DNA from 3 places in the Halomonas sp. AOP5-B2-8 genome. Region 3 is predicted to be linked to each of the others. Evidence: predicted binding sites of a transcription regulator. Region 3 holds the regulator's gene; each other region holds the start of a gene.
The links. Region 3 encodes sigma-54, which starts transcription at its own class of promoters, with help from an activator protein. Its sites were predicted from a motif close to TGGCACNNNNNTTGCTNT; they were not measured.
Positions count from the first base shown of each region.

Region 1: a site for sigma-54 is predicted at 9,680-9,697, ahead of ACT3RP_RS11695 (NCS1 family nucleobase:cation symporter-1). Genes of this name have one in related genera too.
Region 2: a site for sigma-54 is predicted at 5,240-5,257, ahead of ACT3RP_RS10265 (amino acid ABC transporter substrate-binding protein). Genes of this name have one in related genera too.

Region 1 covers NZ_JBQSVS010000004.1:339,323-349,622, reverse strand. Annotated here, with positions in the region: gene ACT3RP_RS11730 (formate dehydrogenase accessory sulfurtransferase FdhD) at 1-233, shown strand, start outside; gene mobA (molybdenum cofactor guanylyltransferase MobA) at 230-856, shown strand; gene moeA (molybdopterin molybdotransferase MoeA) at 853-2,124, shown strand; gene moaA (GTP 3',8-cyclase MoaA) at 2,121-3,173, shown strand; gene ACT3RP_RS11710 (CobW family GTP-binding protein) at 3,177-4,190, shown strand; gene ACT3RP_RS11705 (bifunctional diguanylate cyclase/phosphodiesterase) at 4,215-6,923, opposite strand; gene ACT3RP_RS11700 (LysR family transcriptional regulator) at 7,103-8,008, shown strand; gene ACT3RP_RS11695 (NCS1 family nucleobase:cation symporter-1) at 8,040-9,560, opposite strand; gene ACT3RP_RS11690 (nitrilase-related carbon-nitrogen hydrolase) at 10,149-10,300, shown strand, end outside.
Region 2 covers NZ_JBQSVS010000004.1:21,959-32,258, forward strand. Annotated here, with positions in the region: gene phnD (phosphate/phosphite/phosphonate ABC transporter substrate-binding protein) at 1-43, opposite strand, end outside; gene ACT3RP_RS10245 (histidine phosphatase family protein) at 285-884, shown strand; gene ACT3RP_RS10250 (amino acid ABC transporter ATP-binding protein) at 927-1,703, opposite strand; gene ACT3RP_RS10255 (amino acid ABC transporter permease) at 1,740-2,840, opposite strand; gene ACT3RP_RS10260 (amino acid ABC transporter permease) at 2,856-4,046, opposite strand; gene ACT3RP_RS10265 (amino acid ABC transporter substrate-binding protein) at 4,145-5,170, opposite strand; gene speE (polyamine aminopropyltransferase) at 5,414-6,280, opposite strand; gene hemE (uroporphyrinogen decarboxylase) at 6,280-7,392, opposite strand; gene ribA (GTP cyclohydrolase II) at 7,632-8,267, shown strand; gene mnhG (monovalent cation/H(+) antiporter subunit G) at 8,326-8,703, opposite strand; gene ACT3RP_RS10290 (K+/H+ antiporter subunit F) at 8,700-8,978, opposite strand; gene ACT3RP_RS10295 (Na+/H+ antiporter subunit E) at 8,991-9,494, opposite strand; gene ACT3RP_RS10300 (monovalent cation/H+ antiporter subunit D) at 9,491-10,300, opposite strand, start outside.
Region 3 covers NZ_JBQSVS010000003.1:485,704-496,003, reverse strand. Annotated here, with positions in the region: gene pmbA (metalloprotease PmbA) at 1-51, shown strand, start outside; gene ACT3RP_RS09895 (HPr family phosphocarrier protein) at 65-334, opposite strand; gene rapZ (RNase adapter RapZ) at 380-1,312, opposite strand; gene ACT3RP_RS09885 (PTS sugar transporter subunit IIA) at 1,375-1,845, opposite strand; gene hpf (ribosome hibernation-promoting factor, HPF/YfiA family) at 1,850-2,158, opposite strand; gene ACT3RP_RS09875 (RNA polymerase factor sigma-54) at 2,318-3,730, opposite strand; gene lptB (LPS export ABC transporter ATP-binding protein) at 3,854-4,603, opposite strand; gene lptA (lipopolysaccharide transport periplasmic protein LptA) at 4,615-5,118, opposite strand; gene lptC (LPS export ABC transporter periplasmic protein LptC) at 5,130-5,699, opposite strand; gene ACT3RP_RS09855 (KdsC family phosphatase) at 5,700-6,242, opposite strand; gene ACT3RP_RS09850 (KpsF/GutQ family sugar-phosphate isomerase) at 6,290-7,276, opposite strand; gene ACT3RP_RS09845 (ATP-binding cassette domain-containing protein) at 7,553-8,368, shown strand; gene mlaE (lipid asymmetry maintenance ABC transporter permease subunit MlaE) at 8,393-9,193, shown strand; gene mlaD (outer membrane lipid asymmetry maintenance protein MlaD) at 9,210-9,674, shown strand; gene ACT3RP_RS09830 (MlaC/ttg2D family ABC transporter substrate-binding protein) at 9,732-10,300, shown strand, end outside.

The sequences.
Region 1 (10,300 bases), on a different contig from region 3:
TGGGGATTAGCGTACTGGTGTCGCGTTCAGGCGTAACGCAAAAAGGCGTTGAGCTGGCCGAGCGCTTTGGCGTGATGCTTATCGCCCGCGCTAAAGGCCGCCATTTTCAGTCGATCAATACCCAGCATCGCCTGACGCTGGACGCGATTCCTGAGCGACCGTCCACAGTACATTCATCAAAACAGGCGCGCTCATCAAAGCAGGCACATTCATCAACACAGGCACGCTCATGATTCCTACCCAAGAACTAACCGGTATGATTCTAGCCGGCGGCGAAGGTCGTAGAATGGGCGGTCGCGATAAGGGACTTGAGCCTTTTGCGGGCTTACCTCTTGTCGCCCATGCGGTTAAACGCCTGGAGGGCCAAGTAGGCGAACTGCTGATTAATGCCAATCGCAATGCCGATGCTTACCGCTTCTTTGCTGACCGTGTGATCGCTGATCTGGTAATAGAGGGCGCCGACGAAGGCTTCAAAGGCCCGCTCATGGGGATTTATAGCGGGCTGCGCGCAGCCAAAACGCCTTGGCTGCTGATTGTTCCCTGTGACTCTCCCGCCCTGTCAGATGACTTAGTAGCACGTTTGGTCGCAGGGATTGGCGATCATGATATTGGCGTGGCCTTTGACGGTGAGCGGCTGCACCCCGTGGTAGCGCTGCTGCGTACGTCACTCGCCGATGACTTAGCCGCCGTATTGGCCGAGGGTGAGCGCAAAATCGACCGCTGGTATGCGCGCCATCACTGGTGCAAGGTCGATATGTCCGACTGCCCCGAGGCCTTTGCTAACCTCAACACTGAAGAGGAAAAGCTGCACCTTGAAACTGTTCTGCTGTCGACTAAAGGCAAGGAGGCAACGTGACGCTCTCCTGCTTTGATCTCGGTGAGAAAATGCTTAGCGTTGACGAAGCCCGTCAAGCGCTCGCTACGTTGATTGAGCGCCCGCTAGACAGCGAACAGGTGCCTCTGGCACAGGCCCATGGCCGCCGCTTGGCCACCGCTGTGCTGGCGACGCTTAACGTGCCGCAAAATACCAATGCGGCGATGGATGGCGTGGCGCTGGCCTTGGCGAGAGAAGGTGTTGGGGCCAAGCAAACCCATTGGCCCGTGGCCGGAGAGGTATTAGCAGGCCAGTATCGCAGCGAAATGGTGCCTGCCGGCCACTGTGTACGCATTACCACCGGCGCCCCATTGCCGCCAGGCACCGACACAGTGGTGATGAGTGAACAGCTGCGCGAACCGTCAGACGAACAGCCTGAGCATGTGATTATTGAATCGCCTGAGCGCCTCAAGCACGGCCAGCATGTACGCCAGGCCGGTGAAGACATGGCGATTGGCGATACGGCACTTGCGGCAGGTTCGCGACTCGATGCCGCCAAGCTGGGCTTATTAGCGTCGCTAGGCTATGCCACGGTTACCGTGTGCCAACGCCCGAAGGTGGCGATTTTCTCGACCGGCAACGAGGTCACGGCCCCCGGCGAGCCTATTGCTCCGGCCGGGGTTTATGACGCGAATCGTTTTACGCTGATCGGCATGCTTGCCGAGTACGGCGCTGACGTGATTGATCTCGGCATTTTGCCGGACGAACAGGACGCTATCCAAACAGCGCTGGAGCAAGCCGCCCAGCAAAGCAATTTGGTGATCACCAGCGGCGGTGTATCCGTGGGTCAGGCTGATTTTACCCGCACCGCGCTGCAGCAGTTGGGCCGCTTAGCGTTCTGGCGCGTAGCGCTTCGCCCAGGCCGGCCCATGGCCTGCGGCTGGTTAGGCGAACAGCACACGCCGTTCGTCGGCCTTCCCGGCAATCCAGTGGCGGTCATGGTAACCTTTCTACAGTTTGTGACGCCGCTGCTGAATCGACTTCAAGGGCTGTCGGTTTCACCGCCCCATCGCCTTTATGCGATTGCCGATGACGTCTTAAAAAGCCGCTTAAAGCGCACTGATTTTATTCGCGGTGTCTACCATACTGATGGAGAAGGACAGTTACACGTACGTAGCACCGGCGCCCAGGGTTCGGGTATTTTAACCTCGATGGTGGCTGCTAATTGCTTGATTGAACTTGCCGATGACCAAGACGGCGCACAACCAGGCGAGGTAGTCAGCATACAACCACTAACGGGATGGCTATGACCGAGCAACGAACGACTCAGCAACGCGCTGGCCACTCACATTTTGACCAACCACATGCTGACCAGCCACTGATTGATGATTTTGGCCGCCGTATTAGCTACGTGCGTATTTCGGTCACCGACCGCTGCGATTTCCGCTGTGTGTACTGCATGAGCGAAGAGATGACGTTTCTGCCTCGTGCTCAGGTACTGACGCTGGAAGAGATTGCAATGGTGGCCCGCGCCTTCACCGAGCTGGGGGTTGAAAAGATTCGCCTTACCGGTGGCGAACCGCTCGTGCGCAGCGGCATTGACCAACTGGTCGATGAGATCGGCGCCATGCCGGGCCTTACCGACTTCACCATGACCACGAACGGCGCCAGCCTGCGTAAGCACGCTAAACAGCTTTATGCCAGCGGCCTGCGGCGTCTCAATATTAGCTTGGACTCACTGGTTCCGGAACGCTTCAAGCAGCTGACTCGCACCGGCGATCTCGCCAAAGTGATTGACGGCATTCACGCCGCTCAGGAAGCTGGGTTTAAGCGTATTAAGCTCAACGCGGTGATCTTAAAAGGCCGTAATGACGATGAAGTGATCGACTTGGTCACCTTTGCCCGCCAAGAAGGCCTGGACATTAGCTTTATCGAAGAAATGCCGCTGGGTGATGTCTCCGATCACTCACGGGCGGAGACGTTCTACTCCAGCGACGACGTGCAGGCGATGATTGAGTCCCGCTACCCGCTGATTGCCACGGCCGAAACTACACCGGGCCCTTCGCGCTACTTTAAGATGCTCGACAGCGAAAGCCGCGTTGGATTTATCTCACCGCATAGCCACAACTTTTGTGATACCTGCAACCGCGTACGGGTCACCGTGGAAGGCCGTCTACTACTTTGCTTAGGCAATGAACATTCAGTAGATCTTCGCGCCGTGCTGCGCCGCCATCCGGGCAATATGCAGATACTTAAGCAGGCCATCATTGATGCCTTGCCGCTTAAGCCGGAGCGCCATCACTTCACCACCGATGGCGATGTGCAGGTGGTACGCTTTATGAATATGACAGGAGGCTAGGCCTTGTCAGCGTTAACGAAAGTCCCTGTGCATATTATTACTGGCTTTCTAGGTAGCGGCAAAACCACGCTTATCCACAGCCTGATCGAGCAAAAGCCTGTGGATGAAAAATGGGCAATTTTAGTCAACGAGTTCGGTCAAATCGGCATCGATCAGGCGATGTTTGATGCCCGCGATGATGTCGTTGTAAAAGGCCTGCCTGGCGGCTGCTTATGCTGTCAATTGGCGTTTGTACTGCAAGCGGCTCTGGTTAATTTACTGGCACGTAGCAAACCCGACCGGGTAATCATTGAGCCTTCAGGCCTTGGACACCCCGCAGGCCTGCTGGACTTATTGCGTGGTGAGGCATTTAACGATGTGGTCGACGTGCGCGACATTATTGCCACTCTCGACCCGCGCCGCCTGGATGACGCCCGCGCTCGCCAGCACGACACCTTCCTCGATCAGCTCGATATGGCAGACGCCGTGGCGCTTACGATGCTCGACCAGAGCACTTCAGGCCAGCTAGCGGCTGCCCATGCGTTTGTCGCCGAGCGCTGGCCTCCGCGCAAATGGGTGCAGGAAACCTTACAAGGCGAACTATCGCTCACGCTGCTCACTCAAAGTAGCAGCGCCGCTGTTCGCGGCCAAGAAATGCCAGGCAGTCATCAGCAGCTCGCGGCAATGCCCAGCCTAGCGGGTTCGTTTTTTGATTTCCCGCCGCCACCGGGCAAACCCCAACGTGAAACCGGCACGTCGCTAGGCTATACCAGCACAGGACTACGCTGGCATCCCAGCGAGCGCTTTGACCTGGACAGCCTCGCCGCGCATCTAGGGGAACTGCCAAGAGAGGCTCGCATTAAAGGCGTTTTTCATACCGATAATGGCTGGAAGCGCCTTAACCGTGCGGACGGCACACTCAGCATTGAAAGCAGCGCATGGCGGCAAGACTCTCGACTGGAAGTGATTCTTCCCGACACGCTGCCTACCCCTAGCCTGGATCTTGAACCCCACCTATGCGCCCTGCCCGTCAGTTAACAGGCTGACAGCTGCGCTGAGCATTCAGACTTTTTCAATCCGTCTTTCCATTTCATCTACGGTTACCGGTTGCCCAAACAGATAGCCCTGGTAAACGTGGCAGCCATGAGCCAATAGCCACGCCTGCTGTGCTTCTGTCTCCACTCCTTCCGCAATGACCTCTAGATTTAAACTACCAGCCAGGGCAATCGTACTTTCCACAATGGACGCATTCGCTTGGCTATCCAGTACCTGTTGAACAAACGACTGGTCGATTTTCAATTGATCCAACGGCAGCTGAGCCAGATACGCCAATGACGAATAGCCGGTGCCAAAATCATCCAGCGAAAAGCGCACGCCCTGCGCCTTTAAGGCGAGCATTTTATGCCGAGTTTCATCCTGGGCTGCCACGAACAGTGACTCAGTCACTTCTAGTTTTAAGCGGCTAAGCGGCGCTTGGGTGCGGGCAAAAACCCCCTCTACACGGGATAAAAAATGCTTATCGCGAAACTGTTGCGGGCTAAGATTGACCGATATGGTTAACGTGCTTAAACGCGGATGCTGCGCCCACCGCGCTAATTGCTGACAGGCACCGGCCAATATCCATTCACCCACGTCATTAATCAATTCAGTGCTTTCTAGCAACGGAATAAATTCACAGGGAGACACCATGCCACGCTCTGGATGCTCCCAGCGTAATAGCGCTTCTACGCCAATGATCGTACCGCAGGAGTTGACCTGAGGCTGGTAGTAAAGCAACCACTGCTGGTTTTCCTGTGCCTGGTGTAAATCTGCCTCTAACTTCACATGGGCCAACAGCGCTGCCTGCATGGCGGGATCAAAAAAACACAGCGTGTGGCGGCCATTGTCTTTGGCTTTAAAGAGTGCCAGATCCGCCTGCTGCAAATACTCATCGACGCTGTGTTCATCGCCCTCCATCACCGCAATACCAATACTGGCCGTGATCGTAACAGTCTCTTCACCAAGTAAGATGGGCTCATTGAGTACTGCCAATAATTTATGGCCAATACGCTCAACAAGCTGCGTGATTTGAGTACGGCTACTCTCAGCACCTTCAATTAACACCGCAAACTCGTCGGCTCCCAAGCGTGCTAGCGTGTCCGTATCGCGCAGCATTTGGCCCATCCGCTGAGCGACACACTGCAATAACTGATCCCCTTGGTAGTGTCCAAGGGTGTCATTAATTTGCTTAAAGTTATCAATATCGATAAACAACAGTGCGACACCATGCTGATGGCGCTGAAGCGCTTTGAGCGCAGCATCCATGCGATCTAGAAATAGGCGCCGGTTCGCCAGCCCCGTTAATGAATCATAAAATGCCAGCTGATGAATCTCCTGCTCAGCGGCTTTGCGCTCGCTGATATCGCTCATCGTAGTCACGTAATGCGTCAACACGCCGCCGTTGCCATAAACCGCGCTCACCGTGAGCCACTCAGGAAACAGCTCACCGTTCTTGCGCTGATTCCATATCTCGCCTTCCCAGTTGCCGGTTTTGAGCACTTGCTTCCATAAACGACGATAAAATGCTGCATTATGTAGCTCGGAGCTAAAGACGCGCGGGGTTTTACCGACAATTTCGACTTGGCTGTAACCGGTAATACGCGTGAACGTGTCATTCACTTTCAGAATCAAGCCCTGAGCATCGGTAATTAAAATGCCTAAGTGTGTTTGAAAGGCGGCGGCAGCGACTTGCGCTTCAGCACGCGCCTGTTCTCGCTCTTCAATGCGCTGGCGTAATTGATCCGCTAGCGTTAAACGGCTTAGATAATGACGCGCCCCCCAAGCCCCTAGCAGCGCCATCACAGCTACTATCAGCACAAAAATCCACGTCCGTTGGCGCCAATCCGCTAGCAGCGCATGCAGATCAATACCGACAATGACCAGCATGGGATATGCTCCGACTCGCTGCATGCGCATCAGCCGCATGCGGCCGTCAATAGGTGACACTCCCTTTAGTGCAAGAGCGGATTCGCCACTGTCTAACCATTGCGTCATATTAGGGCTAACGATTTGACTACCAATAGCCATTGATCCCTCTGACGGCGGATATCTAGCGATCATCTTTAAATCGGTGTCGATCAGCGTAATGCTTTCGCCGTCATAGACATTCATCTGCTCAAGCACGTCGGTAAATACGCCCGGTACGATGCGTGACACTACGACACCTGCAACGCCGTTATTGGAGTTCTCGAATCGCCTTCCATGGTAAAAGTAGAGACGTTGATCACCGGTCGATACCTGCAGCGGCGTAATCAGCTCCTGTTCTTCCCCCTGCGTCAAGGCGTTAAAAAACGCTGTCTCGCTGATATTAAAACGTGTATTCCACTTTCCGCCACCGCTTGCCAGCAAGCGTCCCTGGGTATCAAAAAGAACTATTTCGTCGATCAGAGGCACGTACTGGGTGAGATTTTCTAACGCTTGTTGAAGCTGCGGATTAGAATTGCTATCCGATATATCTTGTAAGGCGAGTAGTTCGGTTAATCCGAACAGAGCTTGCCCACTTTGAGAAAAGCCTCCTTTTGCCCACGCCACAACGACATTGGCGCGGGCATTAATATGCGACTCTGCGGCGGCCATTTCTTGCTTATACTGCTCACTCAACAGCCAACCGAAAAGCGCCATAATGATGCTAAGCGCTAGCACATATAGCGCTATCACATGTCGCCGCTGCTGGCGGTAGGTAGCCGTCGCTTTCAGCACATCGTCTTTTGCATCAATAGAGATGACGGGCATCGCACAGGGGCCTTATCTAGGTATGCCATGAAAACACCTAGTACAGTTTAAGAAAAATTAGAAATGCTATACCCCACTCACAACAAGCGGCTATGCCATGTATATCAGTTTTTATCGTAGTTGATTCATTAAAAAAGCATGGCACTATATATTAATTATTTAGATACCCAGGGGCTGTGATGGCATCGCTAGGTCAAATGAGCGACTACGAAATACGCTTAATTCGTATTTTTAAAACGGTTGTCGAATGCGGCGGTTTTACCGCGGCTGAAACGACGCTCGGCATTAGTCGCTCGGCGATTAGCCAGCATATGAACGACCTGGAGGGGCGGCTAGGATTCTCTCTCTGCCAGCGAGGGCGTGGTGGGTTTAGCTTAACCGAAGAGGGTAAAGAGATTTATCAGGCAGGGCTTACGCTGCTCACTGCGTTGGAAACCTTTAAAAGCGATGTAAATGCTCTGCATCAAACCATAAAAGGTGAGCTTAACATTGGCATTACCGATAATTTGGTCACGCTACCGGCCATGCATGTCACCAATGCGCTGGCCGAGCTGAGTGCACCGGCGCATGATGTCACGCTGCATATTCATATGGAGCCTTCCGATGCGGTAATTCGTGGCGTGATGGATGGCCATCTTCACGTTGGCGTTGTGCCCGCAGTGAACCTACCGACCAGCTTAGAAACGCGGCACCTCTACGATGAGCCTTCTTATCTTTACTGCGCGGCAGAGCATCCGCTTTTTTCTGAGCCTGATGACATTCTTGATACTGCCAATATTGCCCATTACCCCGCTATTTCACCGCGCTACCCGCTTCCTGCAAAAGCGCGCGAGGCGCATGATGCGCTTTGCCTGCGCGCCTCGGCATCAGACCGCGAAGGAGCGGCCTTTCTGATTCTTACCGGGCGCTTTATCGGTTTCCTACCCGAACACGTGGCTGCCCAGTGGGTGGCCGCCGGCAAGATGCGGGCGCTACATGCAAGCGCCCAGCACTATCGCATCCCCTTTGTACTCATCACCCGCCACGACCGGCGCCCTAATCGCGTAGTGGATGCGTTTTTAAGTTTTATTAAAAACGCAGAGTAAGCAAAAAACAGTAAGCAAAAAACAGTGCGTTTTATGAACGTTGCTCTGCTGCGTCACGCGCCATGATGGGTACCGGCCCAACCTGTGGCGACGATGACAACACTTGGCTCGCCACGTAGTAAACGATGGCTCCAAGCGCTGAGCCTGTGAACCAGCCATAGTCATAAAACCAGTTCATCGTGTCTGTCACTAGCGACATTAACGTGAGCAGCACCGGCACACCAAAAGCAATAAAGCCAGCGATGTTCACAGCAGGATAGGCGTGATCATCCATGTACAGGCTCGGCACATCCAAACGCTGCTTTTTAATCAGAAAGTAGTCCACTGCCATGATGCCAGCGATGGGCCCTAATAGGCTTGAATAACCCAGCAGCCAGTTGGAATACATCTGTTCAAGGGAAACCCCGGGAGGAATAACACCCGCCTTTTGCAGCAGGTCATAACCCATTAACAGCATCCCAACGGCCCCAGTGATCAATACACCGCGCGTTTGGTTAATCAGCTTAGGGGCAATGTTTTGGAAATCGTTGGTGGGCGAAACAATATTCGAGGCGGTATTCGTAGAAATGGTAGCAATAATGATCAGTAGCATCGCCATCACGACCCAGAAGGGGCTGTCGATATAGCCAATTAAGCGCACCGGATCGGCAACGGTTTGGCCCACTAACGTCTCAGAAGCGGCGGTCAACACTACCCCGAGAGCTGCAAAGAAGAACATCGTCAGCGGCAGGCCGATTACTTGACCAACAATCTGGTCTTTTTGGCTTTTCGCAAAGCGGCTGAAATCGGGGATATTAAGCGATAGCGTGGCCCAAAAACCGACCATAGCGGTCAAGCCCGCAAAAAAATAGCCGTAAACCGATGCCCCTTCAGGGCGCGATGGCGGCTGCGCGAGAAGCTCGGTCATCGACATATTCGGCCATGCCCACATCATTAGCCCAATACCCACCGCTAGCAGCAGCGGCGCGGCCAATGTTTCCAGCCATTTGATCGATTCAGCCCCGCGAATAACCACGTAAAGGTTCATCGCGCCAAAGACAAAAAAGCCAATAACTTCACCAACCCCACCTAATGCTGCCCAAGCAGGCACCAGTTCTGAAAGCAGCAGATGAATCGCCAGACCGCCAAACATCGTTTGAATACCAAACCAGCCACAGCCTACCAATGCGCGCACCAGGCAGGGCACGTTAGAGCCTAAAATGCCGAATGAAGAACGCAAAACCACGGGAAAAGGAATACCAAACTTGGTGCCTGGAAAAGCGTTCAACGTCAGCGGGATCAGCACGATGATATTCGCCAACAGAATAGCGAATAACGCCTCGCCCACGCTTAAACCAAAATAGGCGGTTAAAACGCCGCCCAGTGTGTAGGTAGGCACGCAGATCGACATGCCGACCCACAGGGCGGCGATATTCCATTTGGTCCAGGTGCGCTCGCTAGCCTGGGTCGGTGCAATATCTTCATTAAAACGCGAACTGTTGCGTACATCGTTCCCTACCTCAAGCTCAATCAGACCATCTCGATCCACCATCTGAGAGGTTGTTTCTGGCATTTTTGTATCTCCTCAGCATTGCGTTGTCCAACCCAGGCGGTGTCTGAACGCTAGCGACAGCGGCTAAATCCTGACAAACCTTAATCCCCACGGTCAGTGAAGTTTCCTAGACAGGATTCAAAGCAATAAGTGTGCCTAGCTAAGCGAGCATGCCAATTAACTCATTGATTAAAAAGCTGCCTTTATGGACAACAATATTATTATTAGATCATTACCTTTGACGATGTTACCTCTCGAACAAACGTCGACCAAACAAAGCTAGATCAAAAAAAATATTTGCACCAACTTTAAACATCTCAGAATTTAAAATAAGCCCTCTAAAATAGATAACAGCATGATTCAAAACAATTAATAAAAAACTCCAAAACAGTGCGCATGATCACCAAAAGAGTGAACACTGCTATTTATATAAATAAAATCAAACAAACTCAAAGAGTTAACGTTAATTTAAAAAACAATAAATGATGACTTGCCAAAACCACCAAGCCAACGATACTTTTAATAAAAGCTGTCTTGATTGTCAGCTTTATTAGACAACGCTTAAGACTGAAACAAACGCTTTACACCAACAATCAGAGGGAGCGTCTAATGCAGAAGATGAAAATCGGCTTAATTCAAATGGGCTTAAAAACCAGCACCGAGCTTTCGCCCGCGGCCATTCGTGACGCGATGAACGAAGCCCATCTACCGATGATTCAGCAAGCCGCAGACCAGGGCGTGCAGGTGCTGTGCTTTCAGGA
Region 2 (10,300 bases), on a different contig from region 3:
TCAGCAGTGCAAGCGGGCGCTTGCAGAAAAGCGAAGTTGCCATAGTAAGCCTCATTTGTGCGTTGTTTTTGTGCCTTGCTGTTTTATTAAAGCCTTGCTGCTTTTACTGCTTGATACGTCTTTGAATGCAGCGTGTCTTTGAAAACTGAGTAGTTATTTCGCTTTGTAATCTTCGTGGTTTTCACTTGAGACGACGCAAACTACGTTTCGTAAGTGGACATTTTGCACGAAAAATGGTTATTTCCGAAAACAGACACCTTCAATTTAGGGTTTAAGACGAACATATGTCAAATACTTTACAGTCACTCTCAGACCATTGGCGTAACCGCTATTTATTAATGCGCCACGGCCATAGCCAGGCTAATCAGCAAGGACTGATCATTAGTTCACCTGAGCGCGGGGTAGCCGATTTTGGCCTTTCCGAACATGGTGAGCAGCAGCTTGCCCAGGTGGTGATCGACTGGCAGTGGCCTAGGCCCACGCGCGTTATTCATTCTGATTTCCTACGTACTACCCAGACCGCTGCCCGCGTGGCCGCCGCGTTTGGACTAGCCCTCAGCGTGGATACGCGTTTAAGAGAACGCCATTTCGGTGAGTTAGACGGGCAGAGAGACGAACATTATCCCCGCATATGGGCATTAGATGCTCAGGATGCCGAGCATCAACACCATCAGGTTGAAGCCGTTAGCAGCGTTGCCGGGCGTATGCAGGCAGTGGTCCGTGAGTGGGAGCAAAAGGTCAGCGGAGAAACGATCTTGCTGGTTAGCCACGGTGACCCGTTGCAAATCCTATTGACCGCCCTGGCTGAAAAGCCATTGAGCCAGCATCGCCAGCAAACGCCGTTAATGCCAGCCAGTATTACGCCGCTAGGCGAGCAGAAGTAAGCGAAATACAGGCGTAAAAAAGCATGCATATTCGCCACTTAGCTAGTGGCCCAGGATCTGGCTTAAGAACAGCTGGGTCCGCTCTGACTGCGGGTTATTGAAAAAGGGTTCAGGCGCGTTCTCTTCTATAATTTGCCCTTGATCCATAAAGATCACTCGGTCAGCCACTTTTTTGGCGAAGCCCATTTCGTGGGTTACACAGATCATGGTCATGCCTTCTTCCGCAAGCTCGACCATAACGTCGAGTACTTCCTTGATCATCTCAGGGTCAAGTGCAGAGGTCGGCTCGTCAAACAGCATGACGTCGGGGTGCATACACAGCGAGCGGGCAATCGCCACACGCTGCTGCTGACCGCCGGAAAGCTGCCCCGGATACTTAGTGGCCTGCTCGGCAATACGCACCCGTTCTAGGTACTCCATCGCCAGTGCTTCGGCCTCTTTACGCGGCTTCTTTTGTACCCACATCGGCGCGATACAGCAGTTTTCCAGTACCGTTAAATGCGGGAACAAATTGAAGTGCTGGAATACCATGCCGACACTGCGGCGAATCTGCTCAATGCGTTTCACATCTTGGGTCAGCGGTATACCGCCCACCACGATTTCACCCTTTTGATGCTCTTCGAGATGGTTGATGCAGCGAATTAACGTTGATTTTCCTGAGCCCGAAGGGCCGCATACCACGATACGCTCGCCGCGTTTTACTTCCAGATAGATATCGCGCAGTACGTGGAAGTCGCCGTACCACTTGTTGATGTTGCGCATCTCGACCATCAGGTCAGAAGCACTGGTGTCAGAGGTGTTGGTGGCTGCTTGTGTCATGTTGAAATCCTACTTAAAACGTAAAGAGAGGCAGCGTTAGTGCTTATGGCCGGTATTGAGCTTGCGCTCCAAATACTGGCTATAGCGCGACATGCTGAAACAAAAGATCCAGAACACGAATGCGGCAAAGACGTAGCCCTCGAGCGAGAAGCCCAGCCAGTTCGAGTCGGAAAGCGCCGCTTGCACGATGCCCAGCAGGTCAAACAACCCGATGATCATGACCAGAGTGGTGTCTTTAAACAGTGAGATAAACGTATTAACGATGCCAGGGATCATCATTTTCAACGCCTGAGGCATGACGATCAGGCCCATACGTTTCCAATAGGTCATGCCTAACGCCGCTGCGGCCTCGTCCTGGCCTTTGGGGATGGCCTGTAAGCCGCCGCGAATAACTTCCGCCATATAGGCACTCTGGAACAGCGTTAAGCCGATCAGGGCACGCACAAGGCGATCCACGCTGATTTCGGAGGGTAGGAACAGGGGCAGCATCACCGAGGCCATAAACAAAATGGTGATGAGCGGGACACCGCGCCAAAACTCGATAAAAATCACGCAGAACGTTTTGACGATAGGCATATTCGAGCGTCGCCCGAGCGCTAATACAATGCCAATAGGCAGTGCCCCTACCATGCCGACGGTGGCCAATAGCAGCGTCAGCATCAGACCGCCCCAGCGATGCGTTGAAACACGCGGCAGGTCAAAGTAGCCGCCGTGTAGGAGCACGTAGGCGATCACTGGGAATACCAGCAGAGCCAATAGCACCACCCAACGTTTAAACGGCAGGCGTGGAATGACCATCCAGGCAATAATGGCCGCAAACATGGTAAACACAATATTGGGCCGCCAGTACTCGCTGCTGGGGTATAGGCCGTACATGAACTGTGAAAAACGCGCGTTAATGAATACCCAGCAAGCGCCTACTCGAGAGCAGTCTTCGCGGCTGGAACCCACCCAGTCAGCGTCAATAAAGGCCCATTGAATCGTGGGTACGATCAATAGATACAGCACATACAGCCCCAAGAGCGTGAAGATGCTATTGACGGGCCCATTGAACAGGTTGCCGCGCAGCCAGGCGATCGGGCCAATCGTGCCTTTAGGCGCCGGGCGCTGAGGGATGGTGTCTTTGTTGTGAATCATGGTGTCGCCTCCGGCCTAGCGTTCAACCAGCGCAACGCGAGCGTTGAACCAGTTCATGAACATGGACACCAGCAAGCTGATGACAAGATAAACCGCCATGGTCATGGCAATAACTTCGATTGCCTGACCGGTCTGATTGAGCGTAGTGCCGGCAAACACCGATACTAGGTCGGGATAGCCGATGGCGGTGGCCAGTGACGAGTTCTTAATCAGGTTAAGATATTGGCTAGTGAGCGGCGGAATGATGACGCGCATGGCCTGTGGAATGACCACCAGACGTAATACCAGTTTGCGCGGCAAGCTCAGTGCCTGTGCCGCTTCCGTCTGTCCATGGGGAATAGCCTGGATACCTGAGCGCACAATTTCGGCGATAAACGATGCGGTATAGATAGACAGTGCCAGCCACAGCGCCAGGAACTCGGGAATGATGGTAATGCCGCCTCGGAAATTAAAGCCGCGCAGTTCAGGCATTTCCCAAGTGACCGGCACGCCGGTGGCGATTAGCACCAGCAGCGGCAGGCCAAAAATGATTACCAGCGATAGCAAACCGGCGGGCAGGCGTTTGCCGGTGGCTTCATGACGGCGCCTGTTCCAAATAATCAGTGCGATGCTGGCAATAATCGCGACTACAAACGTAGCGGGAATCAGCCCAAAACCGGATTCAAACAGCGGCTGGGGTAGATAAAGCCCGCGAACATTCAGAAAGAAGGCTTCACCAAAGGCCAGGCTATCCCGGGCGCCGGGCAGCGTGCGCAGTACCGCGAAATACCAGAAAAAGATCTGCAGCAGCACGGGAATATTACGAAACGTTTCGATATAGGCGTTGGCTAAGCGTGCGATCAGCCAGTTGGGTGACAAACGCGCTATGCCGACAGTAAAGCCAATAATGGACGCGGCGATGACGCCCAGCCCGCCGACCAGCAGCGTATTGATCAAGCCAACCACGAAGGTGCGGCCGTAGGAGCTTTGCGAGGAGTAATCGATCAGGCTTTGAACAATGCCGAAGCCCGCCGTGTTACTCAAAAATCCAAAGCCGGTGGTAATGCCCCGAGCATTCAAGTTGGCTTGGGTATTGTGGATAATGTAGGCCAGGAAAGCCGCGACAACGGCGATCAAAATGATTTGGAAAATAAGTGCGCGCTTAGCGCGATCTCGCCAAAACGGCGGCTTGTGGCCGGCGTGGCGAATGTTGGGTCTTACCGACATGGATGGCGTCTCCGCTACACGGAAGGTCAATCAGATGGCCCGCCCATTCCTTGATATGAAGACTGGAAAAGTCGGCGGGCCAGGGTCAAGCGAGACGCTTAGCGAATCGGAGGAGCGTACTGGAAGCCACCGGCGTTCCAAAGAGCGTTCACACCGCGCTCAATTTCAAGCGGAGAGCCCATGCCTACGTTACGTTCAAAGCTTTCAGCGTAGTTACCGACCTGACTGATAATGTTGTAAGCCCAGTCAGCCTCTAAGCCCATGCCTTCGCCATAGTTACCGTCTTGGCCGAGCAGGCGAGCCACGTCCGGATTTTCAGAGCTGAGCATTTCCTCAGCATTTTCGCTGGTCACGCCGTATTCTTCGGCGTTAATCATAGCGAACAGCGACCACTTAACGATGTTAAACCAAGTGTCATCGCCTTGCCGCACGACGGGGCCAAGCGGCTCTTTAGAAATAATCTCAGGTAGAATGACCGCGCCTTCGGGGTCGTCAAGTTGGATACGTAGCGCTGCCAGTTGTGAGGTGTCGGAGGTCAGTACATCGCAGCGCCCGGCCTGGAAGCCGCCAACGGTTTGCTCAGAGGTATCGAAAACGATGGGGTCAAATTCCATATCGTTGGCGCGAAAGTAATCGGCCACGTTCAATTCGGTCGTGGTGCCCGTTTGGATACAGATAGCGGCGCCATCAAGTTCCATTGCACCGTTAATGCCAAGGTCGCGGCTAACCATAAAGCCGATACCGTCGTAGAAGTTAACCCCTGCGAAATTGAGGCCCAGGGTGGTATCCCGAGTGGTGGTCCAGGTGGTATTGCGCGAAAGAACATCCACTTCGCCCGATTGAAGAGCGGTAAAGCGCTCAACGGCGTTAAGGGAGATGTAGTTGACCGCTTCTGAATCGCCAAGTACGGCTGCGGCGACTGCACGGCATACATCAACGTCCAGGCCTTGCCAGTTACCGTCGCCATCCGGTGCAGAAAAGCCAGGCAGGCCGTCACTCACGCCACACTGAACGGCCCCGCGCTCGATGGTATCTTCTAAGACGTCTGCTTGAGCCGTTGCTATTCCCGCTAACGTCACTGAGCCAGCAGACGCTAGTAGCACGAGGTGTTTTTTGTTCAGCATATAGTTCCCCTTGAATCAATTAGAATCCTGAATTCCCAGAATTACGCATGCCTTAGCATGTAACTAAACCTAGCAAGTAAGATGCCAACAAGGGTACAGGCGCTAATTCAGCGCTTTTCAACGCTACTCAACGGATTCGAGACGAACGTCTATATGCAAAAAACGAGACTGCCCACTTGCTCTTGCACCTTTCTAGGGCAGAACAAGATGGGCAGTGGTCAAACGACGGGCTAAGGGCGTTATTTACTCGGCCGCAAATGCCTTGCGCATAAACGGCGGTAGCACGAGCGCCCCACGGTGGGCATCAACGCTGTAATACTCCAGCGGCAGGCCGTGGCTTGCGGCGTCCTGTTCACGGAACGCATTAACGTCGATAGATTTACCGGCCAGCGTCACGCTCCACCAGCCTGAGGGGTAAACCGGCTGCGGGAAAGGCAGCGTAGCAACGCTGTCAAATCCGGCTTCTTGCATATCGTGGCGCAGTTCGCGAATGATCGATCCGCTATGATAAAGCGGCGACTCGCTCTGTTGCACCATTACGCCGCCACTTTTCAAAATGCGGTGACAGCGCTTTAGGAAGTCAGTTTTAAACAGCCCTTCGGCGGGGCCAACCGGGTCGGTGGAGTCGATAATTAACACGTCGATACTCTCATCCGGTGCATCGTCGACCCACTTCACACCATCGGCGAACAGCAGCTCGGCCCGCGGATCGTTATTCGACGCCACCAGCGTAGGGAAGAAGCGTTGTGATGCTTTGGTAACCTCTTCATCGATATCGATCTGAGTGACTTTTTCAACGCCAGGGTGACGCAGCACTTCTTTTAAGGTGCCGCAGTCGCCGCCGCCAATAATCACTACACGCTTAGGATCTTGATGGGTAAACAGCGCCGGGTGCGCAATCATCTCGTGGTAAAGAAAATTATCGCGATCCGTCAGCATCACGCAGCCATCCAGCACCATTAAGTTGCCGTAGGTCTCGGTGGCGTAGACTTCTAAGTGCTGGTACGGACTCTGCACATCCAGCAACTTTTCAGAAATCTTCAGTGAGAAAGCGCTGCCGTGGCTATCAAAGACTTCGGTAAACCACTGGTCGTCGCGTAATTCGCTCATCAATTGGCTCCTGGATGCGTGACGTTGGATGGGGTCGAAATATCCCGGTGATACTGCGGGCTTAGCTCGTGCAGCGCCTCCATGAAGGCGGTGACGTTGTCCGGATGCGTAAATTGGCTGATGCCGTGGCCCAGGTTAAACACGTGGCCAGGGCCATGGCCGTAGCTTTCAAGCACGCGAGCAACCTCTGTGCGAATTGCCGAGGGGCGGGCAAACAGCACGTTGGGGTCCAGGTTGCCCTGTAGCGCCACTTTATGACCAACGCGGGCGCGAGCATCGGAAAGCTCGGTGGACCAGTCGATACCCAGCGCATCGGCACCGGCGTCAGCGATATGTTCCAGCCACTGGCCGCCGTTTTTGGTGAACAGAATCACCGGCACGCGGCGCCCGTCGTGTTCGCGGATCAGCCCCGCCACGATCTGCTTCATATAGCGCAGCGAAAACTCAAGGTAGGCAGGTGTTGAAAGCGCGCCGCCCCAAGTGTCAAAAATCTGTACCGCCTGGGCACCCGCGCGAATCTGCGCATTCAGATAGTCGGTCACCGACTGCGCCAGCGTATTCAGCAGCTGGTGCAGAGTGTCTGGCGTGTCGTAGAGCATGGTTTTTAAGTGGCGGAAATCTTTGCTAGAGCTGCCTTCCACCATGTAAGTCGCCAGTGTCCAGGGGCTGCCAGAGAATCCGATAAGTGGCATACGCCCGTTCAGCTCGCGGCGAATAGTCGACACCGCGCGCATCACGTAATCTAGGTCGCGCTCGGCATTGGGCACGCTCAGCGCGTCAACTTCTGCCTGCGTGCGTACCGTTTTACGAAATTTAGGGCCTTCGCCAGTTTCAAAGTACAGGCCAAGCCCCATCGCATCCGGAATGGTTAAAATATCCGAAAACAGGATAGCCGCATCCAGTGGATAGCGTTCCAGCGGCTGAAGCGTTACTTCGCAGGCCAGGTCTTGATTGCGGCACAGGTCCATAAAGCTGCCCGCATCGGCCCGTCTGGCGCGATATTCTGGCAGATAGCGGCCAGCCTGACGCATCATCCATACCGGCGTGCGATCCACGGGCTGACGCGCCAGCGCGCGAAGAAAACGATCATTTTTCAACGGTGTAGTCGTCATAAACACTTGCTCTTAGGAAATTTGCCCGCATTGTATGGGGGTAATTGTACTTGAAGTTGTACTTGAAGATAGGCGCGAGAGCGGCTTACCGCGTGGCAAAATCGTCGCACCCAGCCAATTTTTCTCCGCTATTTAGCCGTCTAACCACCGTGAGGCGGGCGCCGCTTCCTGATAGAATACTTGCCTACTTTGCCAACACTGGTGTGGTTAACTGGTTTGGTTAATCAACGAGGTAACCTGTGACCATTCGCTTCATTGCCGCTTCCCGACTGCCCACGCCCTGGGCCACTTTTACTATGCATGGCTTCGAAGATGAGGCTACTGGCAAAGATCATATCGCGCTAACGCTGGGTGACGTGACCGGCGATGAGCCGGTACTTGGGCGTGTGCATTCTGAGTGTTTGACCGGCGATGCGCTGTTCTCAATGCGCTGCGACTGTGGCTATCAGTTGCAGGAGGCGCTCAAACGCATCGCTGAAGAGGGCCGCGGCGTACTGTTTTATCTGCGCCAAGAAGGACGCGGCATTGGGCTTTTGAACAAAATTCGTGCTTACAATCTGCAAGACCAAGGTGCTGACACGGTAGAGGCCAACGAGCAGCTCGGCTTTGGTGCCGATATGCGCCGATACGATCTGTGCGTGCCCATGCTCAATCACCTAGGCGTTACATCGCTACGCTTAATGACCAACAACCCGCGTAAGGTTGACGCGCTCACCCGCGACGGTGTCAACGTAGTAGAGCGCCTGCCCATCACGACCGGCCTAAATCCCCATAACGAACACTATCTTTCAACCAAAGCGGGCAAGCTGGGCCACATGATGGCCCTTGATGATTTTACCCGCGCCAGCGATGTGGATATTGAGCGTAAGGGCTAGGTAAGCGGACGGTGTCAGGCTAACAGAAGGGGCGCCATTGCTATGGCGTTAGCCCTTCTTACTCATCCGGTGAGAAGGGATAAACTTCGTTTGATTCTGTCTTGCTATCGCGCCGGCGCGCCCGGAGGTCTCGATAGACCGCGGTGCGCATAAGTAGCATTGCCACGACAGGCGCTGTAAGCAAAATGAACGCGGTGATGAGTAGCTCGTGAATCACCAGGCGCGACTGCAGCGCGGTAAAGAACAGCATTGATGCGATTAAAATGCAGCCAGCGCCTAAAGTGACCGTGATCGCCGGGCCATGGATACGCTGAAAAAAGTGCGGCAAACGCACCAGGCCTATCGCGCCAATCAGCACTATCAGGCTGCCCAGCACCAGCAGCAGAGTGACGGGCAGGCTGACCCATAAGGGGAGGTTTTCAAAGTCAGGGCTCATTCGATCACCTCGCCGCGCATTAAAAATTTCGTGAGGGCCACCGTCGAGACAAAGCCCGTCAATGCGATGAGCATGGCCACTTCAAAATAAATCAGATTACCAAAACGCAGGCCTAGCGCTAACGCGAGGAGCATTGCGCACATCCATAGCGTGTCCAGTGCGAGCACTCGGTCTTGTGCGGTGGGGCCAAGCAGCAGGCGCACGACGCACAGCATCATCGCCAGAAGGATACACACCAGTGTGAAGTTGATGGCTAACGATAAAAGGGCCGTCATTGGCGCGCGCTCCTATACATTGTCGAAGATCTCAATCAACGGTTTCTCGTAGCGTGTCTTGATGGTGTCGACCCACCATTGGGCGTCGTGAAGATCAAACACATGCAGCACCAAATCATGGGTGTCGGGTAAAATTTCTACCCACACCGTACCCGGCGTAGAGTTAATCAGGCACGACAGCAGCGCTAAGCCGTGAGAATGCTTCAAGTCCAGCGGTACTTTAATAAACTGTGAATTCAGCCCTTGAGGCTTGGCGAAGAGAATGATCCGGCTCACGTTGAAGCAGGAGCGAATAATCTCTATTAGCGATAGCGTCAACAGGCGGGCCATCACCAGCGGCTTTCTAAACGGTACCGGCGTCATCGGGCGCAGCGGCTTGGTCATTAAGGGGGCGGCAATCGCAAGCAGCGTGCCGAGCAGTATCTGGGCGGGCGCTACGCTCTGGTTGAGCATTAGCCACATAGCCAGCAGGGCAACGGAAAGCATCGGCGAGGGTAGCCAGCGGTGCAGGCTCATGTGCGTTCTCCCAACGGCTCTTGGGTGATCACCGGGGCAGACTCAATGCGCTCAATATACAGGCCCGGTTGATGAAGCGGCTCAGCGCTACGCTCCAGATAGGCCACGGTAGGCCCCGCCTGGGCCGTTAGCAGCACGCAGAGCAGCAGCAGCGCGGTGATGGGTGCCACCTCCGAGCGCTGTAAATGCGGTGCCGTGGTGTGTTTAGTGGCCCAAAAGGTGCGCACGCCAAAGCGCATCAGCGAAATAATGCCCGCCAAACCTGAAAGTACTATCAGCGTCAGCAGCAGCCAGGTCACCATGCCGGTCGACATTCCTTCTGGATTGAGCAAGGTATGCATCAGGCCAAATTTCGCCACAAAGCCCGATAGCGGCGGTAGGCCTGTGATCACCAGCGCGCATCCGGCGAAGGCGAGCCCTAAAAACGCCAGCGCACCTGGGATAGGCACACCCACCGGCTCGTCAGGCTTATCATCAACGGCAAAGGCTTCCATGGTCAGCGCTAGCATCGCCGCGCCGGGGGTTCTGATCCGCTCAATCAGCTCAATTAGCAGCAGGAACGCTGCGACGGCGAGCGTCGAGCTAATCATATAAAACAGCGCAATGTTGATGAGTTCGGGCTGCCCGTAGCCTACCGCTGCTAACAGCGTGCCGGACGAGATGACCGCAGCATAGCCGGCCATACGGCCTGGTTCTTGGCTGGCCAGCAACCCAATGGTACCGAATGCCAGCGTCGCGAGCCCGCCCCATAGCAATAGATCGAAGCCAAAGCCTGCCGCCGGTCCATCCGAGAACAGCAGCAGCCA
Region 3 (10,300 bases):
GTGCACACGGGTAGCTGGTTGATTGATGCGATGACAGTAGCCGGTAACTAATCGGCGTAAATGGCTACTGATCTTCCTCAAAGCGAGCCTCGAACAGCGCTTGAATCGCATCAAGCGCCTGTTCTGCGTCGTCGCCCTCGGCGTGTATAGCTAGCTCAGTACCGCACGGGGCGGCGAGCATTAATAGCGACATAATATTAGCGGCATCGGCAGCCTGCTGCTGCTTATAGACACGTATATTAGCCGTGAACTGTTGGCCGCATTTAACTAGTTTCGTCGCCGCGCGGGCATGTAGTCCGCGTTGATTGGTGAGTGTGAGTGTTCTTTCTGGCACCCTGGTTCCTTTTCGCCGAGTGGTGTCATTAATCAATAGACGTGCTTAAGTCGTTGGTAATTGATCGCTGGTCGAGGAGAGACTGGTCAACGGCGTTGGGGGTTGTTCGCTCAGCGTATATTGCAGGCCTAGCTCTCGGTGGCGCAATTGAACTTCGCCCACACGAGCCGCTAAGCTTTTTGCTAGCTGCTCCACCATATAGACAGAGCGATGTTGACCACCGGTGCAGCCAATAGCAACGGTCATGTAGCTACGTTGGCTATTCTGATAAGCCGGTAACCAGCGCTCAAGCCATGCCTGGATATCGTTACTCATGGCATCCACAACGGGATAGCCTTTTAAGAAGGCAACGATGTTGGCGTCACGGCCTGTCGATTGTCGCAGCGTTGGGTCCCAGTAAGGATTGGGTAGGCAGCGCACGTCGAAGACGAGGTCAGCATCCAAGGGTACCCCACGCTTATAACCGAACGATTCAAACGTCAACGTCAACTGGTCGCACTGCTGGTGAGCCACCTGGTCAGTAATCCGGCGGCGTAGGTCGTGTACTGACAGTCGCGATGTGTCGATCAATAGATCGGCTAGATCACGTATGTCATGCAGGGTCTCTTCTTCTTTATTGATAGCCTCTTCAAGGGTCATTTCGCTATTGCGCGTCAACGGATGTCGGCGGCGTGTGGCGGAGTAACGCTCTAGAAGAATTCGGGCATCAGTGGTTAGGTAGATAACTTGGAAATCAATGGTGCGCTGGCGCAACTCTTGTAATAGCGAGGGCAGGCGTTCAAGAGCCCCCGGTAAGTTGCGTGCATCAATGCTGACCGCCAGATGGGTACGATCACTCTGGTCGCGTAATTCGTCGACCAGTGACCCCAGCAGCATGACGGGAAGGTTATCAATCGCGTAGTAGCCTAGGTCTTCCAACGCCTGTAAGGCGATAGATTTGCCAGACCCAGAACGACCGCTAATGATGACCAGTTGCATAGAGTTTCTCTTCGCGTTAATCCAACGGCTTAAATAGGGACTTGATGGTCATTGATTGTCGCTTAATCCGCTGAATGCTCACGAATTTTAGTTGTAATGAGGTCGAGTAGTTCGCGCTGACTGCCTGCTTTGCGTAGCCGCTGGCGAGTATCCGCATCATTCATGATGGTGGCTACTTGGCCTAGCAAAGAGAGATGTGTGTCATCCGCTTGTTCCGGTACGAGCAGCACAAACACTAGATCAACGGGGTCGCCGTCGATAGCATCAAAATCAATCGCTTCTGAGAGTTTTAAAAAACCAGCAATAGGCGTAGAGCAGTGAGGGCTGCGGGCATGTGGAATAGCCACGCCGTTACCAATCCCTGTGCTACCTAAGCGTTCTCGGCCGATTAAGCGACTGAACACTTCTTGGCTATCTAAACTGGGCGTATTTTGGGCGATAAAGGTGCTGAAAAATTCCAGCACCCTTTTTTTGCTGCCCCCAGGGACGTCGAAAAGAACGCGCTCTGGGGGGAGTATGGTTTCCAACGTCATTGAATTAACGCACACCTGCGCCTTGGGCGCGAGCTTGTGCTTTTTCCTTATGTTTAACGAGTTGACGATCAATTTTGTCCGCTAGCGCATCGATAGCGGCATACATATCACTGTCTAGGGCTTCTGCATGTAAGTCAGCGCCTGCTGCATGCAGTGTGCAGGCTGCCTGTTGGCGTTCTTTCTCCACCGATAGGGTGACCTGCACAGTGGTTATATTGTCGTAATGACGCTCAACACGTTCAAGCTTTTCATTAACATAGTCACGCAAGGCGTCAGTCAGTTCTACGTGATGACCAGTGATATTTACTTGCATTGACGTACTCCTTATCTATCGGACTGTACTTAGGAACCGTGCTTAGGAACCGTACTTAGGGACTGTACTTAGTACTTAGATATGTAGCCCTTTTGATTGTAACCCTTTTTGCCCCGTTGCAAAGCCCTTGTCGAGAGTTTCGCTGCAACCTGGCAGATCCTAGCGCAAACGGCGCCGCTCACTGGAAGAGGGAATGCCCATGGCTTCACGATATTTGGCTACCGTACGCCTTGCAACTTGAATGCCACCTTCTTCTAATAATGTCACTAAGCGGCTATCAGAAAGCGGTTTGCTGGGCGCTTCTTCGTGAACCAGCTTTTTCAGGCGGGCGCGGATCGCGGTACTGGAGTGGCTGTCGCCATCCTGGCCACTCACTTGGCTAGAGAAAAAGTATTTCAGCTCGAACACGCCACGCGGCGTATGAATATATTTCTGCGTTGTCACCCGTGAAATCGTTGATTCATGCATTTCAACGGCTGCGGCTATATCGGCCAAAATCAGCGGTTTCATGGATTCTTCGCCATGTTCGAGAAAGCCGATTTGACGGGTAATGATTTCACGGCCCACTCGCAGCAGCGTGTCGTTACGACTCGAAAGGCTTTTAATTAACCAGCGCGCTTCCTGCAGGTGTTCTTTCAAAAACTGATTATCCTGACTTTTGTCCGCACGCTTTATCAGGCTGGCGTAATCAGGTTGGATTCTTAACCGAGGCAGGGCGTCCTGATTGAGCTCTAAATGCCAGCCTTCATTATCATGACGCACCACCAGGTCGGGCGTGATGTAGCTGTCGTTGGTCACGCCATAAGCGCTGCCTGGGCGTGGATCTAGGCTGCGAATTAGCTGGATGACATCGGCTAGCTGCTCGTCATCGAGTCCTAAGCGTCGCTTGAGTAAGCGCATGTCATCTTTGCTGAGCGCTTCAAGAAACTGACGCACTAGCCTACGAGCAGGCACCAGCAGTGGCGTATCATCTGGCAGGGCGGCGAGCTGCAGCATCAAACATTCACGCAGGTCGCGGGCAAAAATACCGGTGGGCTCGAATTGCTGCAGTTTTAATAATGTCGTTTCGACTTCGCGCTGGCTAAGGCTATCAATGCCCTGGGCGCGTAGCCCTTCACGAATATCATTAAGCGGCTGGGTCAAATAGCCGTTGGCATCTAGTGCATCAATGAGGCTCTCGGAAACCAGCTGTTCACGCACACTAAAATCGGTCATGGCGAGTTGCCACAATAGGTGGCCGTGAAGGCTCTGTTCGGCAGCCTGGCGCTCAAAATCAGGGCCCTCGCTGCTGCTGCCAGTGCCGCCAATGTCTTGATAGGTGTCCGACCAGTCGCTATCAACGGAAAGCTCGGTGGGAATGCTCTCTGACCACTCCTCCTCTTTAGGCTCGCTTACGGCCTCTTCACCGAACTCATCTTCCTGTTCCAGCATGGGGTTGGCATCTAAGGCCTGCTGAATTTCCTGACGAAGATCCAGAGTCGATAGCTGCAGCAGGGCGATAGCCTGCTGCAGCTGAGGTGTCATGGTCAGCTGTGTCCCAATGCGCAGTTGAAGAGAAGCTTTCATGACCATTTGAGAACCACTCGTTAATCGGAATGCTTTACCCTAGTGCGAGTGGGAGCTGGGTGCAAGTGCAATAAGCATGCCATTGGTAGTTAAAGCGTTATAAGGCGGGATTTATGGGCAAAAATAAGCCTACAGACGAAAATCTGCGCCCAGATAAACATCCCTGACTTGCTGGTTAGTGAGGATAGATGCCGGGGGGCCGCTGGCGATGATATGGCCATCGCCGACAATATAAGCGATATCGCAAATGTCCAGCGTTTCACGGACGTTATGATCGGTAATCAGAACGCCAATGTGGCGCTGTTTCAGCGCGCGAATGATGGTTTTAATCTCGCCCACTGAAATGGGGTCAACCCCGGCAAAGGGCTCATCTAGCAAGATGAAGGCGGGTTCGGTCGCTAGCGAGCGGGCAATTTCTACACGGCGACGCTCTCCGCCTGAGAGGCTCATGCCTAGGTTGTCGCGAATATGGGTGATATGGAAATCTTCAAGCAGAGCCTCCAGGCGCTCTTCGCGACCTGGGCGGTCGAGCTCTTTGCGCGTTTCTAATATCGCCATAATGTTATCGGCAACCGATAATTTGCGAAAAATAGACGCTTCTTGGGGCAGGTAGCCAATGCCCGCCGCTGCGCGCTCATGCATCGGAGCGCGAGTTAAATCTAAGTCGTCAATACCCACTTTGCCGGCGTCAGATTTGACCAGCCCGACAATCATATAAAACGACGTGGTTTTGCCCGCGCCGTTAGGGCCGAGTAAGCCAACGACGCTGCCTTGGGAGATTTCCAAGTTAATATCTTTAACTACGCGGCGACGTTTGTAACTTTTTGCCAAGTGGTGGGCATATAATGTTTTTATCGGCGCATTGTCAGCAGTTGCCATCGATAGACTCTCTATTGTTCAGGCTGAATGGTCATGCGTATACGCTGTGGCTCGCTACCTTCAACGTCTGAGCGCGCTTGAATCACTTCACGGTCGATGAAATATTCAAGCCGACCTCCGGTAAATTTGTCGTCCTGCTGTGTCAATTCAGCTTGATCAACGAGCTCCACTCGGCGTTCGGCGACGTGATAAATAATCCGCCGAGCCCAGCCTTCCGTCGGGCCTTCTTGCCCTTCGGCCTGATGGCGCAAATAAGCACGCTCACCGGTCGACGTTGCCCGTGAAAGCTCGCCCGCCTCATTGCGTTGAATTTCCACTCGTTCGCCGCGCAGCTGCATTTCGCCCTGGCGAATATTGACATCCCCAGTGTAGACGGCGGTGCCCGCGCGCTGATCAAGATCTAGGCGGTCGGCTTCCACCTCCACGGGGGCCTGTTGTGAAGACGAGCTGGTTTGGGCTGCCGCGGATAGCGGCACGGCAAGCGCAAAAAGGGCGGTGTAGATAAGTGCTTTCATGGCGACTCCTGTTAGCGTTGTGTGGCCGGTGGATGAGTGCCGCGCACACCGTCAGATAAGCGGACCTGGCTATCGTTTAACCATACATCCATATGTGAAGCATTCATTTGCTGGGGCGGCTGTTGCAGTAATACCGGTGCCTCGCTCCATGCATGTTGAGTGAGGCCATCATAGTGCAGTTCTTCAGTATCCAGCTGCCATCCTTCGTCTGGCGCAATAAGTCGCGCGGAGCCGGACATAACGAGGGACTGCGTATTGGTATTAAGCGTGCCCACATCGGCACTGGCTAGCCACTGGCGCTCATCGCTGTCATACAGGGTGGCCTGAGGGCTCTCAGACCAGGTTTTCCCGCTTTGCGGCGTATGGATGAGGCGCGGTGTTTTTAATGATTGCAAGACGTTACCGTTGTCGCCAAACAGAGTGATTTCAGCATCCTGAAGTACGTGCCCTGGCTCTTGGGCCTGCGCTTCTGGGTCGATAGCGGTTTTTTGAGGCCCGCCTGGGCCAAGCCACACCAATAGCACGCCCAAGGCGATAAAAAGCCCTGTTAATCCTAGGCGTGTTTTAAGATGCTTAAGCATTTATGTGCGGCCGTGCAAGTAAGTGTCGAGCACTGCGCTCCAGTGCCCTTGGGCTTCAAGCAGAGTATCGCAAATTTCGCGTACCGCGCCGTGCCCGCCAAGCCGTTCCGTTGTCCAGTCGGCATGAGTGTGCATATAGTCCGGCGCATTGGGGACGGTAATGCCGACACCACAGCGCTTGATAACCGATAGGTCGGGGAGATCATCGCCGCAATAGGCGACTTGCTCTAGCTCTATATCCAAACGCTGGCACAGGCCGCGCAAGGTGGCGAGCTTATCCTCGCAGCCTTGAAAGACATGGTCGATACCCAGCGCTGCGGCACGTTGACTAACCATGGGCGAATCGCGGCCAGTAATCAGCGCGACGTGGATGCCGACTCGCTTAAGCAGCTTTAGACCATGGCCATCCTGAGTATGAAAGGCTTTAATTTCGATGCCGTCAGCCTGAAAGTAAAGTCGACCATCGGTGAGTACGCCATCAACATCTAACGCCAATAGACGAACGCGGCGAAGTCGATCAAGTAGGGCTGCAGATAGGGTCATAAAGCCTCCATTCTTTTAAGAAGTCGCTAAATCTTGCGATAAATACGTTAAATAACGCCGCTAACAAGCAAGTCATGCATATGTAAGGCACCAACCGGGCGCTGTTGTTCATCAACCACCGCGAGTGCCGTAATTCGGCCCTCTTCCATAATGCGTACCGCCTCTGCTGCCAGTATGTCGGGGCCGATACGTTTACCTGGCCGAGTCATGACATCATCGACTAAGACGTCGCGTAAGTTGTGGTATTGATCCAGCGTGCGCCGCAGATCGCCATCGGTATATACCCCGGCTAAACGACCGTCACTATCAACCACGCAGGTAAAGCCCAGCCCTTGGCGGGTAATTTCCAATAAAGCGTCGCGCAGCGGGCTGCCTAGCGGAATTTGCGGCAAGCGTGCGCCATCGTGCATAAGGTCTCTCACGCGCAGCAACAAGCGCTTGCCTAAGCTGCCACCCGGATGGGAAAGAGCGAAATCTTCTGCCGTAAAGCCTCGGGCTTCCAGCAGTGCTACGGCGAGCGCATCACCCAGCGCTAGGGCGGCAGTGGTCGAGCTAGTGGGGGCGAGATCCAGCGGGCATGCCTCGCGCTCAACGCCGCTATTTAGATGCGCATCAGCATGCTTAGCGAGCGTGGAGCCAGGCCGCCCTGTCATGCTGACCAGCGGCGTACCTAAACGTTTCAGTAGCGGCAGAAGGGCGGTCACTTCGGCCGTTTCGCCTGAGTTAGACAGGGCCAACACAACGTCGGCGCGAGTAATCATGCCCAGGTCGCCGTGACTGGCTTCACCTGGGTGAACAAAGAAGGCGGGTGTGCCGGTGCTGGCTAGGGTGGCGGCAAGCTTGCCGGCTATATGGCCAGATTTACCCATGCCAGTGACCACGACGCGCCCCTGGCAGGCGAGTATAAGCTCGCAGGCGCGGTCAAAGTTTTCATCTAACTTGGCCTGCAGGCCACCAATAGCTGCCTGCTCAATTTGCAGCGTACGTAAGGCACTTTCGCGCAGTAAGCTGAGGGAGGCGAGAGGCTGGCGCATAGCGATATCTCTTGGCGATTGAAAATATAAAAGGCGACAAGCGCTAAGAATAACATCTTGGCAGTGCTAGTAGGCAGTACTTCAGCTGCTATTGGGGCAGATGTGCTGAGATATGCTGTGCTTAATAATCGCAACATCGGTTAGCGTGATAGCGCTTAGTAGAGTTATAGTACGTTGTTCGATAATGTATTAGAACGCTGTTTTTTTAAATGCGGCAGCGGCAAGTGGCGTATAATAGTTAGCCCTAGCCGCGTCGCGCTAAGAGTCAACTGAGCTATGACAGAGACACCCTTCATAGAAATTGAAGATCTTTATTTTTCTCGTGGCGATCACGAGATTTTTCGTGGCGTCAATATGACGATTCCGCGGGGTAAAGTCACTGCTATCATGGGGCCCAGTGGCACCGGCAAGACAACGCTGCTTAAGCTCATAGGTGGCCAGTTGGCGCCGGACCGAGGACGAGTCTTAATTGATGGTCAGGACGTTCATCGCCTCTCACGCAAAGCGCTGTTCACGCTACGTAAACGCATGGGTATGCTGTTTCAGAGTGGTGCGTTATTTTCAGATTTAGACGTGTTTGAAAATGTCGCCTTTCCGCTGCGCGTGCACACCGACTTGCCCGACACGATGGTGCGTGATCTGGTGCTGCTGAAGCTGCAGGCGGTAGGTTTGCGTGGAGCGCGTGAATTAACTCCCGCGGAGCTTTCAGGCGGAATGGCGCGGCGAGTCGCCTTGGCGCGAGCCGTAGCACTAGACCCCGAGCTGGTTTTGTACGATGAGCCTTTCGTTGGTCAGGACCCTATTTCAATGGGCGTTTTGGTTCAGCTGATTAAGCGCCTCAGTCAAGCGCTACAGCTGACCTCTGTCGTGGTCTCGCACGATATTAAAGAAACCTTGAGTATTGCGGACTACCTCTATTTGATCGCTGATGGGCAGGTAGTGGCGCATGGCACGCCGCATACGCTGGATATCAACCAGGATCCACGGGTTAGTCAATTTGTTCATGGCGAGCCCGACGGTCCCGTGCCGTTTCACTACCCCGCTGAGGCGTTTTATCGCGATATTCTGGGGCAAGCCGCGCTACGACAATAGGCAAAATGTACAAAGGCAGGGTCAATGCAGTCAAAATTCTCAAACGGCACCGCGCGTATTACCCGTCTGGGGCGCAAAGGGTGCGATTTAATGGAAGCCTTAGGCCGCGCTGGGGTGTTTCTTGCCCAGTCGGCAGTCGGCGTTCCCTCTCGGGAGGGGTGGCGGTTATGGGTGCATCAAATGCACTTTGTTGGCGTACTCTCGTTGGCTATTGTGCTGGTGTCAGGGTTGTTTATCGGCATGGTGCTGGCGCTGCAGGGGTACACCATTTTGGTCGATTTTGGCGCTGAGCAAGCGCTGGGTCAAATGGTGGCGCTGTCTCTGCTGCGTGAGCTCGCGCCGGTGGTGGCCGCGCTGTTGTTTGCTGGCCGCGCCGGCTCTGCGTTGACCGCAGAAATTGGATTAATGAAAGCCACTGAGCAGTTAACCAGCATGGAGATGATTGGCGTTGATCCATTGCGCAGAGTCGTGGCGCCACGGCTGTGGGCGGGGTTCGTGTCACTGCCTATTCTGACCGTCGGGTTTAGCGTGGTGGGTATTTGGGGTGGTTATTTAGTCGGCGTTGAGTGGCTAGGCGTGTTTGAAGGCTCCTATTGGAGCAATATGCAGGCTAACGTCGCCTTCGTTAACGATGTTGGCAATGGCGTGATCAAAAGCTTGGTCTTTGCCCTGGTAGTGACGTGGATTGCTGTCTTTCAAGGATATGATCTGGTGCCTACCTCTGAAGGTATCTCACGTGCCACCACGCGCACGGTTGTGTATTCGTCGCTTGCAGTTCTGGGGCTTGATTTTGTGATGACGGCCGTTATGTTTGGCGGCCTTTGATGGGTGGAGTCGTTTCATGAGACGTAGTAAAAGCATGGAGTTTGGTGTTGGCCTGTTTATGATTGCCGGCATTTTGGGCCTGGTATTCCTCGGCTTGCGCGTCAGTGGGCTAACGCTTTCAGCGCCCTCTCAGTCGTTTCAGTTGGAAGCTAACTTTGCCAATATCGGCGGGCTAAAGCCGCGTGCGCGGGTCACCATGGCAGGCGTAACGGTAGGACGGGTAGAAAGCATTGAGCTAGACCAGCAGTGGTATGATGCCCGCGTGGTATTGAGCTTGAATAGCGAGCTTGAAGGCCTGCTGTCTAGCGACTCCATTGCCTCTATCTTAACGGCGGGCCTTCTGGGTGAGCAGTATATTGGCCTGAGCGTAGGCGGTGATCCGGACATGCTCGAAGACGGCGACTCGATTCGTGACACCCAGTCTGCGCTGGTGCTAGAAGAACTTATTCAACAATTTGTGTCCAATATGGCAAGTAGTTAATGGCAACAGGACGTTAAACGCCGTTCTCATAGGATAACGAACAGGGAGATTAAAGTGATGAAAAAAGCAAATAACGCCGTTAGCCGTTGGCTTGTCGCAGCCACCATGCTGGTTGCAATGTCGCTACCTTTTCAGGCGCTGGCGCAGTCTCAATCGCCCGAAGATATGATCCGTGACAATATAAGTTCGTTAATGGCGGATCTTGACGGTAGAGAAGACTACTACGCCAATAACTTGAATGAGCTTGAAGCGCTGGTGGATAGCAGCCTCGATCAAGTAGCTGACTTTCGCTATATCGGTGCCAGCGTCATGGGTAACTATTTCCGCAATGCCTCGCCGGAGCAGCGTAGCCGCTTTGCCGATGTGTTTCGTCAAACATTGATTGACACCTATACGCGTGGATTGGTGACCTTTGATTATGACGAGCTGCGAGTGCTGGATTCCCAGCAGGCTCAGCGCTACGACGACCAAGCTAGTGTTGCCATGGAAGTAGTTGCCAACAACGGCCAAGTGTATCCCGTGAGCTATAGCCTGAGACTTTCAGGTGGCGAATGGCGTGTGGTCAATGTAATCGTCAATGGCATTAATTTGGGCCTAACATTCCGTAATCAGTTCGACCAGGCGAT